DNA from 2 places in the Sporosarcina sp. FSL W7-1349 genome. Region 1 is predicted to be linked to the other one. Evidence: riboswitches for the same ligand, from Rfam matches in the RefSeq annotation. Region 1 holds a riboswitch; the other holds the start of a gene.
What was found. Region 1 has a riboswitch for cobalamin ahead of MKY41_RS09930 (ABC transporter substrate-binding protein). Riboswitches for the same ligand answer to the same signal wherever they lie in the genome.
Positions count from the first base shown of each region.

Region 1 (4,368 bases):
CGCGATGACCGTCCTCGCGAGCAAATCTGCGAATACGAGGAAGGAGCCTCCAAACAATATCGACAGAGGCAGAACATGTCGATGGTTCGGCCCGCTCATGAGACGTACGAGATGGGGGACGACCAACCCGACGAACCCGATCGATCCGGAGACGGCAACCGCCGAACCGGTCAGCAACGAGGCGCCAATCAAGATGAGGATTTTCCCCCTTTTTACATTGACCCCGATATGATCGGCGGCTTCTTCGCCGAGAGCCAGAGCATTCAATTCTCGGTAATGATAGAGCAAGACAATAGCTCCGATGATGAGAAAGGGGATGATCAGTTGGACGTGGCTCCACCCGCGCATCGCAACACTTCCATATAACCAGTACATGATCTGCGTCATCGCATCGCGGTCTCCAAGGGCAATCATCAAAGATGTCAGAGCCCCGACAAAGGCTCCGACAATGATACCGGCGAGAATGATCGTCTCAATCGCAAGGCTCCGGCTACTCATCCGGACGAGCCCGAAAACAATGAATAAGGTAAGAAATCCGCTTAAAATCGCCACGACCGGCAATGTATAACTGCCTAATCCCCAAATCGTGTATTGGAAAAATAAAACCGTCACGGCCCCGAGCGCCGCCCCGGATGACACACCAATCGTATACGGATCGGCTAACGGATTCCGAAGAAGTCCTTGGAAGGCGGCTCCGGCGAGTGACAGGGAGGCCCCGACAAGGAAGGCTAATAGGACACGGGGCACCCGGATGTTCCAGATGATTAGCTCTTCATTCTTCGGAACATCCGATAGCCAGCCAAGGCCGAATGATTTATCCGCTACGATATGGAGAATGGTGGGAATCGGGAATTTTACACTGCTGACGAATAAGCCAAGAAGGGTTGCACAAAGTACAACCCCGATACTTGCGATATAAAGCCAACCGATTTTATTCCCCAAAAACTTCCGGATAAATGAGTTTTGCAAGCTGCTCGACTCCTTCAATCAGGCGTGGGCCTGGACGAGTGACGGTGTCGCTGTCGACATCGAATACTTGTTTATTCTTAATGGCATTGACTTCTGCCCAACCGTCGCGTGCCAAGACGCCTTCGGCAGGATTGTCCACATAATAGCCATATGTGGTAATGATGACATCTGGGTTAAGTTGGACGATTTCCTCTTCTGTCAACTTCACCCATCCATCTTGATCTTCCGCTGCATTCGTTGCATTGATTGTCTCCAGCATTTCGTGCATGAATGTGTTTTTCCCTGTAGTGAAGATATCCGGAGCAGGGGCTACTTCGACCCATACTTTCTTTTTATCCGTGATTTCTTTCGCTTTTTCTTCAAGGGCAGCACGGCGGTCTTTCATGTCCTGGATGATCTCGTCGGCCTTTTCCGTCGTTCCGGTAGCCGTCGCAATCATTTCCATCGTGGCGTATGCATCGTCGAATGAAGTGGCGCTGCCGGTGACAACAACGGTGATGCCGACTTCTTCAAATTGTTTTAGAATTTCTGCATGGTTATCGAAATGGTATTGGGTTACAAAGGCGACATCCGGCAACAAGGTCATGACCAATTCGGCATCCATGTCCTGGCCGCCGACTTTTTGCACTTCCAATGCTTCCGGAGGATAATTACAGTAATCCGAAACCCCGATAAGGCGATCGCCTACACCGAGCGCATATAAAATTTCCGTATTGCTCGTCTGGATGGAGATGAGGGTTTCCGGTTCTTTCTCAATCGTCACTTCACGGCCGACATCATCGGTGAATGTGACCGGAAAGGCTTGTGCCCCCTCCGTACCTTCTGCCTCCGTTTGATCTGTCGCTTCCGTGTCCGGTGTTTCTGGAACCGGTTGATCCGCTGGGGTCTCTTTCGATCCGCAGCCTGCTAAAAGGACCATCGCCAGCACGAAAACCAAACTGAACAAGCCCCATCGTTTTATCATGTTGTGCACTCTACGTTCCTCCTCTTGATTGTAAACATCAAAAAAGCGCTTGTCCTCGAAGGAAAGCGCATGATCAGGCGAAGTCAACGGGCGCCGGAAATCCACCGACAATCCCTGCTGGCACGCTAAACATTCCTATCCCCGAGGAAGCTAACTATCGAAATAGGCAGGTCTCCTGACTTACGACTACCGCGGCCGCCCCGCTCCTTCCCATGCTGTCGCACAGTGGATACGCGGGACTTCCTCGTCGATTACAGTGACGGGTTCGTGTTGGACTTTCACCAACTTCCCTCTTCGTTCCAAACAACCGCTTTGATACGGCTCTTTGAAAAACCTATTTCTAAACTATTTTTTTAATGTTCGATTCATGCCAAGTATATAGAAGTATTGCTAGTTTGTAAACAGCGGAGGCGGGCTGGAAGGTGGGGGATGTCTATTGAATTTGGTACGTTGTTTATCCAAGGTTTGGTTGTCCAACAAACGCCCTGAAAATAATCAAGAATTAATAAAAGAAACAAACTATTTCCTAGCATGTTGATAACCTTACTTTGTCGGCGCTATAAAGCTTGGTATCATCGGGGGTCAGCCAGTATGTAATTTTAAAATCAATAAATAACAAAATATTATAAAAATTTACAAGTTTGTGTTGAATATTAACAAATAGTTTGCTAATCTGAATCTGTGTACTATAACAAAAATTTGGACTACTTCATTTTTCGGCTACCCTTCTTTTTATTGGCTGAATAATGAAAGCGGTTTCAGCGTGAGGGGGAGATGGCGTACGAGTCTATTAGCTGAAAATTTGAAGAGGAGGATGGAAACATGAAAAACGTTCGAGCAAATTCTAAGCCCAATTTCGAGAAGATCATTGAAACGCCAGAGTTTAAACAATTGGTCAAACGTAAAAACACATTTGCGACGCCGTACATCATTTTCTTTTTTGCCGCTTATTTTCTACTTCCGATTTTGACAGGGTACACCACAATACTTGAAAATCGTGCAATCGGTTGGATGACTTGGACTTGGGTATACGCCTTCAGCATGTTCATCATGGTCTGGGTATTCACGTCCATCTATATGAATAAAGCAAAAGACTTTGATAAGGAAGTTGAAGAAATTATAAAGAGAAACATTGTAGAATAAGGGGGAAGTCGCCGTGGGAATCATATCAATCCTAATATTCATATCTGTTATTCTTTTGACGCTTATTGTCACCTATTGGGCCGCTAAACAAACCCAGACTGCAAGTGATTTCTATACTGCCGGGGGATCGTTGACCGGATGGCAGAATGGCATGGCTATCGCAGGTGACTATTTATCCGCAGCTTCTTTCCTAGGAATCGCCGGCGCCATTTCATTAAATGGATTTGACGGTTTCTACTACAGTGTTGGCTGGTTGACCGCGTATCTCGTCGTATTGTTCTTGATTGCGGAGCCACTCCGGAATCTTGGAAAATTCACGATGGCTGATATGATCGGCTCCCGATTTGGCGCGAGAAAAGTGCGTGGAGCGGCTGCCCTTAATACGATTACGATCGTATTATTCTACATGTTGGCGCAATTGGTTGGTGCGGGCGCTCTCATTAAACTCTTGCTTGGAATCGATTATTGGATTTCAGTCTTGATCGTTGGGGTCATGATGACGATTTATGTTCTGTTCGGCGGAATGACCGCGACAAGCTGGGTACAAATCATTAAAGCAATCTTACTGATGGCTGGAACGATCATCATTTCCTTCCTTGTCCTTTTAAAATTCAATTTCAACTTCATTGGAATGTTTGATGCGATGCGCACAGCGACACCACACGGGGAAGCTTTCCTGCATTCGGGCGTCGTCTATAAGGATCCGATCGGTCTGATTTCTGTCCTAATTGCGCTTGTTTTAGGTACAGCGGGATTGCCGCATATCTTGATGCGCTTCTTTACCGTAAAAGACGCAAAGACGGCCCGTTCCTCGGTCATCTATGCGGTCTGGATCATCGGAATCTTTTATGTCATGACAATTTTCCTTGGATTTGGAGCGGCTAAATTCGTCGGGGCGGATGCGATCATCGCAGAGAATGCAGCCGGGAATATGGCAGCGCCAATGCTTGCCGGTGTGTTAGGCGGGGATGCGTTGGAATCCTTCGTTGCAGCGGTTGCATTCGCTACGATTCTTGCGGTTGTTGCGGGTCTTGTTCTGTCGGGTGCGTCAGCCATTGCCCATGACATTTATGGGGAAATCATCAAAAAAGGGAAAGTGACGGAACAGCAGCAAGTGCGCGCTGCCCGTATTGCAGCTCTTAGTGTTGCGGTCATTTCCATCCTCCTTGCCCTCGGTGCAGAGAAGATGAACGTTGCGTTCCTCGTTTCGCTTGCTTTCTGTATTGCAGCATCTGCCAATGTACCGACTATTTTAATGACTATCTATTGGAGAAAGTTCAACACGACAGGGG
Region 1 covers NZ_JBBOOK010000001.1:2,019,294-2,023,661, reverse strand. The annotation lists gene MKY41_RS09935 (FecCD family ABC transporter permease) at 1-969, opposite strand, end outside; gene MKY41_RS09930 (ABC transporter substrate-binding protein) at 932-1,933, opposite strand; cobalamin riboswitch at 2,082-2,286, opposite strand; gene MKY41_RS09925 (DUF485 domain-containing protein) at 2,756-3,076, shown strand; gene MKY41_RS09920 (solute symporter family protein) at 3,090-4,368, shown strand, end outside.

Region 2 (4,368 bases), 240 kb from region 1:
CTATCGGACGGCAGCTCTATACTCGGCACATACCATTTGATTATTACATACACGGAGGGAAAATCATGAACGCGGTAGAAAAGATTCAAAATGAAGTGAAAGCGGCATTGCGCCAAGCGGTGATCGACGCTGAGCTTGTCGATTCGACCGACATTCCGGACATCATGCTGGAGACACCGAAGAACAAAGAGAACGGGGACTATGCCACCAATATTGCAATGCAGTTGACCAAGATTGCGAAACAACCGCCGCGCGCGATTGCGGAGGCAATCCTTGGGAAATTGGATACTTCGGGCACGTCCATCGATTCGATTGAAATCGCGGGCCCAGGGTTCATGAACATCCGGTTGAAAACAGATTACCTTGGGGATGTCGTGAAAACGGTATTGGACCAAGGGGAAAACTACGGTCGATCCGACGCCGGGGCGAACGAAAAAGTCCAAGTGGAATTCGTTTCCGCGAACCCGACCGGTGATCTGCATCTCGGTCATGCACGGGGCGCGTCCCTGGGCGATTCCCTATGCAATGTGCTGGACTTTGCCGGATACGATGTCTACCGCGAATATTATATTAATGATGCCGGCAATCAAGTGCATAATCTGGCGAAATCCGTGGAAGCCCGCTATTTCCAAGCGCTTGGTATGGAACGGGATATGCCGGAGGATGGCTATCATGGCCAGGACATCATCGATATCGGCAAGAAGTTGGCCGAGGAGTTCGGAGACAAATATGTCAACGCTTCGGAAGAAGAGCGCTATTCGTTTTTCCGCGAATACGGCCTTCAATTCGAATTGGCGAAGTTGAAAAAGGACCTAGCAGACTTCCGAGTTTCCTTTGACAATTGGTTTTCGGAAACTTCTTTATACGAAGATGGAAAGATCGATGTGGCACTCGATAAGCTACGGGCGAATGGCCATGTCTATGAGGAAGACGGTGCGACATGGTTCCGCTCGACGACATTCGGAGACGACAAAGACCGGGTGCTCATTAAAAATGACGGCACGTATACGTATTTGACGCCGGATATCGCCTATCATGAGGACAAGCTGGGTCGCGGCTTCGATAAGCTCATCAATATTTGGGGAGCCGATCACCACGGATATATTCCGCGGATGAAAGCGGCTATCGAGGCACTGGGCTATGACCGAGACACTTTGGAAGTCGAAGTGGCGCAAATGGTCCAGTTGTACAAAGACGGCGAAAAGTTCAAGATGAGCAAGCGGACCGGAAAGGCGGTAACATTGCGCGAACTCGTGGAAGACGTCGGATTGGATGCGGTCCGCTATTTCTTCGCCATGCGTTCGGGTGATTCGCAGATGGATTTCGATTTGGACCTCGCCATTTCCCAGTCTAATGAAAATCCGGTCTACTACGCACAATATGCACATGCGCGGATCTCTTCGATCCTGCGTCAGGCGGAAGAGAAAGGGTTGTCTGCTTCCGTCGAGCATGTCTCTTTATTGCAGACCGAAAAGGAACTTGAGTTGATCAAGAAAATCGGGGACTTCCCGAAACTGGTAGCCGATGCGGCAAGGCTTCGTTCGCCGCACCGGGTGACGACGTATATCCAAGAGCTGGCGGCGACTTTCCACAGCTTCTACAATGCGGAGAAAGTGCTCGATCCGGACAATCGGGAGCTGTCCGAAGCACGGCTTGCGCTCGTCACCGCGACACGTGCGACCGTCGCGAACGCCTTGAAACTCGTAGGCGTATCGGCACCGGAACGGATGTAACAACAAGTTGGACCGCTGCGCCCTGGCGCAGCGGTTTTACTATGGGTAAAAGGTATTGATTTGAGAATAAAGAATGGAAAGTGACGGATAGACCTGTGGACTTGACGGATAATTTTCCGGAAGTGACGGATACCCCTCGCAAACTGACGGATAAATCACCAAAAGTGACGGATACCGGCGCATACTTCTTCAGTGGAACACTCGACAGCCCCCTTTTCTGTAGTATAATGAGAAAAACTAGCGTAAAGGTGCCCCGTGCGTGTGACGGGGTTAAAAGGGAAGCCGGTTCAAAGCCGGTGCGGTCCCGCCACTGTAAGTGCGAGCAAGACGCGAAAAGTCACTGGAAGGATTCCGGGAAGACGCGGCAAGCGATGACCACAAGCCAGGAGACCTGCCTTTATGAATCACCCGTGACCTGCGAGGAATAGGTCGGTGGAAATCGGACCGCTTTTTGGCGTTTGGATTTTTACTTGGACATCCTCCGTATTTGTACGGGGGATTTTTCAATTTACACGATTGAGGGGTTAAAAAATGACCAGGTTCATTGCAACAACAGAGGGGTTTTTCGTGTCCTCCGATTATGTCAGTTTCCGGGCAGACCAGCCGATGAAGACATTATCTTCCGCTGTCCACAACGCGGGCATCGGATCGTACCGCGCCTTCGTCAATCGCAGCGTCGATATCCATTATAATGTTGACGATGCCCAAGCGGAAATGGCGGCATATCTGGAACAGCAAGGATTCCAGCCGGCGGAGACGGTGGGGATGATGACCGCCGTGTCGACCGAACATGTCGAAATCGGCCAATACGATGGCGACTTCGGCTCCATTCTTGTCGCCGTGACGGCGGGTGTCGGGAATGCTGTGGATGTCTCGCAAGCGCTGACCCGCGAAGAGGAACAGAAAATAGGGACAATCAATACATGGGTCATCGTCAATGGCGATTTGTCGGATGAGGCGTTCGTCCAGGCGATCATCACGGCAACCGAGGCGAAAGTGAAAGCCCTTCATGATGAAGCAATCCGAGACCCGCTGACCGGGACGATCGCTACCGGGACGTCGACGGACAGCGTCCTCGTGGCAGCCACACAGCAAGGCGCACATCTTCCGTACGCCGGGACAGTGGCGCCGCTTGGGAAATTGGTCGGTCACGGCGTCTATGATTGCACGGTGCGGGCGCTGCGGGCGTACAAGAAAGTGAAAGGGTGGGCAACGTGATACCGTCACATTTCATCGCCATTGCAATTGGCCTTCTATTGGACCGGCTCATCGGGGACCCGCCGAATTGGCCGCATCCTGTCCGTTGGATCGGTTCTTTCATTTCCAAGATGACGGCTGTTTTGAATAAAGGGAAGTACCGCGTCGGGAAAGGGGCTATCCTGCTTGTCGCCACGGTTGGAATTGTCACGGCAGCGGTAGCAGTCATTGTTTGGCTAGCTTACGAGATTCATACGTTTGCCGGGATTGCGGTTGAGGCAATCCTGATTGCGGTCGGGTTAGCGCAGAAGAGTTTGCGTGACGCCGCGCTGTCTGTGCAGCGACCGCTAAAAGAGGGCAATTTTTCGGAAGCGCGAGAAAAATTATCATGGATTGTCGGCCGGGACACCGAGAAGTTAGATGAGAGCGAGATTTCGCGAGCGACGATTGAAACGGTTTCCGAAAATACGGCGGATGGCGTGACATCTCCGTTGTTTTGGGCTTTTCTGATCGGCGCCCCTGGTCTTTGGCTATACAAAGCGGTCAATACGCTTGACTCGATGGTCGGTTATAAAGACGAGCGGTATGGCCAGTTCGGCAAGTTCTCCGCGCGGGCGGACGATCTGCTTAACTACATTCCCGCCCGGATCACTGGCCTTCTCATCCTCTTCCATACAAGAAATGAAGGAAAGTTGCCGTTTGGGCAGCGGATTGTCGGCTTTGGCAAGGATTCTCGGCGTCATCCGAGTCCGAATAGCGGATTTCCGGAAGCGGCGACCGCTTGGCAACTGGGCATCCGGTTAGGCGGGAAAAGCACGTACCGCGGTGTCGTTTCGGCACGTCCGGAAATCGGGCCGGGCTTTGTACCGCTGACTGCCCAACATATTCAATCTGCCGTCACGCAGATGCACATCGCGTCCTTCGTGTTCTGGCTTTGGATGACAGTGATCGGGGTGTTGGTCTTTGCAAATACATAAAAAAGGGTTGCTGACCGTAATTCTCGGCGGCAGCCGAAGTGGAAAAAGCGCATATGCCGAAAATTATTTAGTGAATAAAGCGGACCGAACAGGCGGTCGTCTTGTCTATATTGCTTCAGGGACGGCAACGGATGCGGAAATGCAGGCCCGAATCGACCAACACCGTCTGGATCGAGCCTCCATGAATTGGACTACACTCGAACAGCCCGTCCGGTTGGAGGAAGTGCGACCGGTAATCCGCCCGGGTGATTTGGTCCTTTGGGATTGCGCCACGACTTGGCTGGCGAATGAATTATATGAAGGTTGGGATACAGGGACTCCTTGCATCCGACAACCAGGCTGCATGGAAGAAAAAGTGAGTCGCCTTTATGAGACGATCGAGAGGTTGCTGCAAACCGGTTCCCATCTCGTCATCGTTTCTAATGAAGTGCTGGATGATATGCCGATGGAAGACGCCGAGA
Region 2 covers NZ_JBBOOK010000001.1:2,259,616-2,263,983, reverse strand. The annotation lists gene MKY41_RS10995 (DUF1934 domain-containing protein) at 1-69, shown strand, start outside; gene argS (arginine--tRNA ligase) at 66-1,733, shown strand; cobalamin riboswitch at 1,963-2,146, shown strand; gene MKY41_RS10985 (adenosylcobinamide amidohydrolase) at 2,265-2,951, shown strand; gene cbiB (adenosylcobinamide-phosphate synthase CbiB) at 2,951-3,907, shown strand; gene MKY41_RS10975 (bifunctional adenosylcobinamide kinase/adenosylcobinamide-phosphate guanylyltransferase) at 3,894-4,368, shown strand, end outside.
Region 2: another riboswitch for cobalamin. It lies ahead of MKY41_RS10985 (adenosylcobinamide amidohydrolase); the one in region 1 lies ahead of MKY41_RS09930 (ABC transporter substrate-binding protein).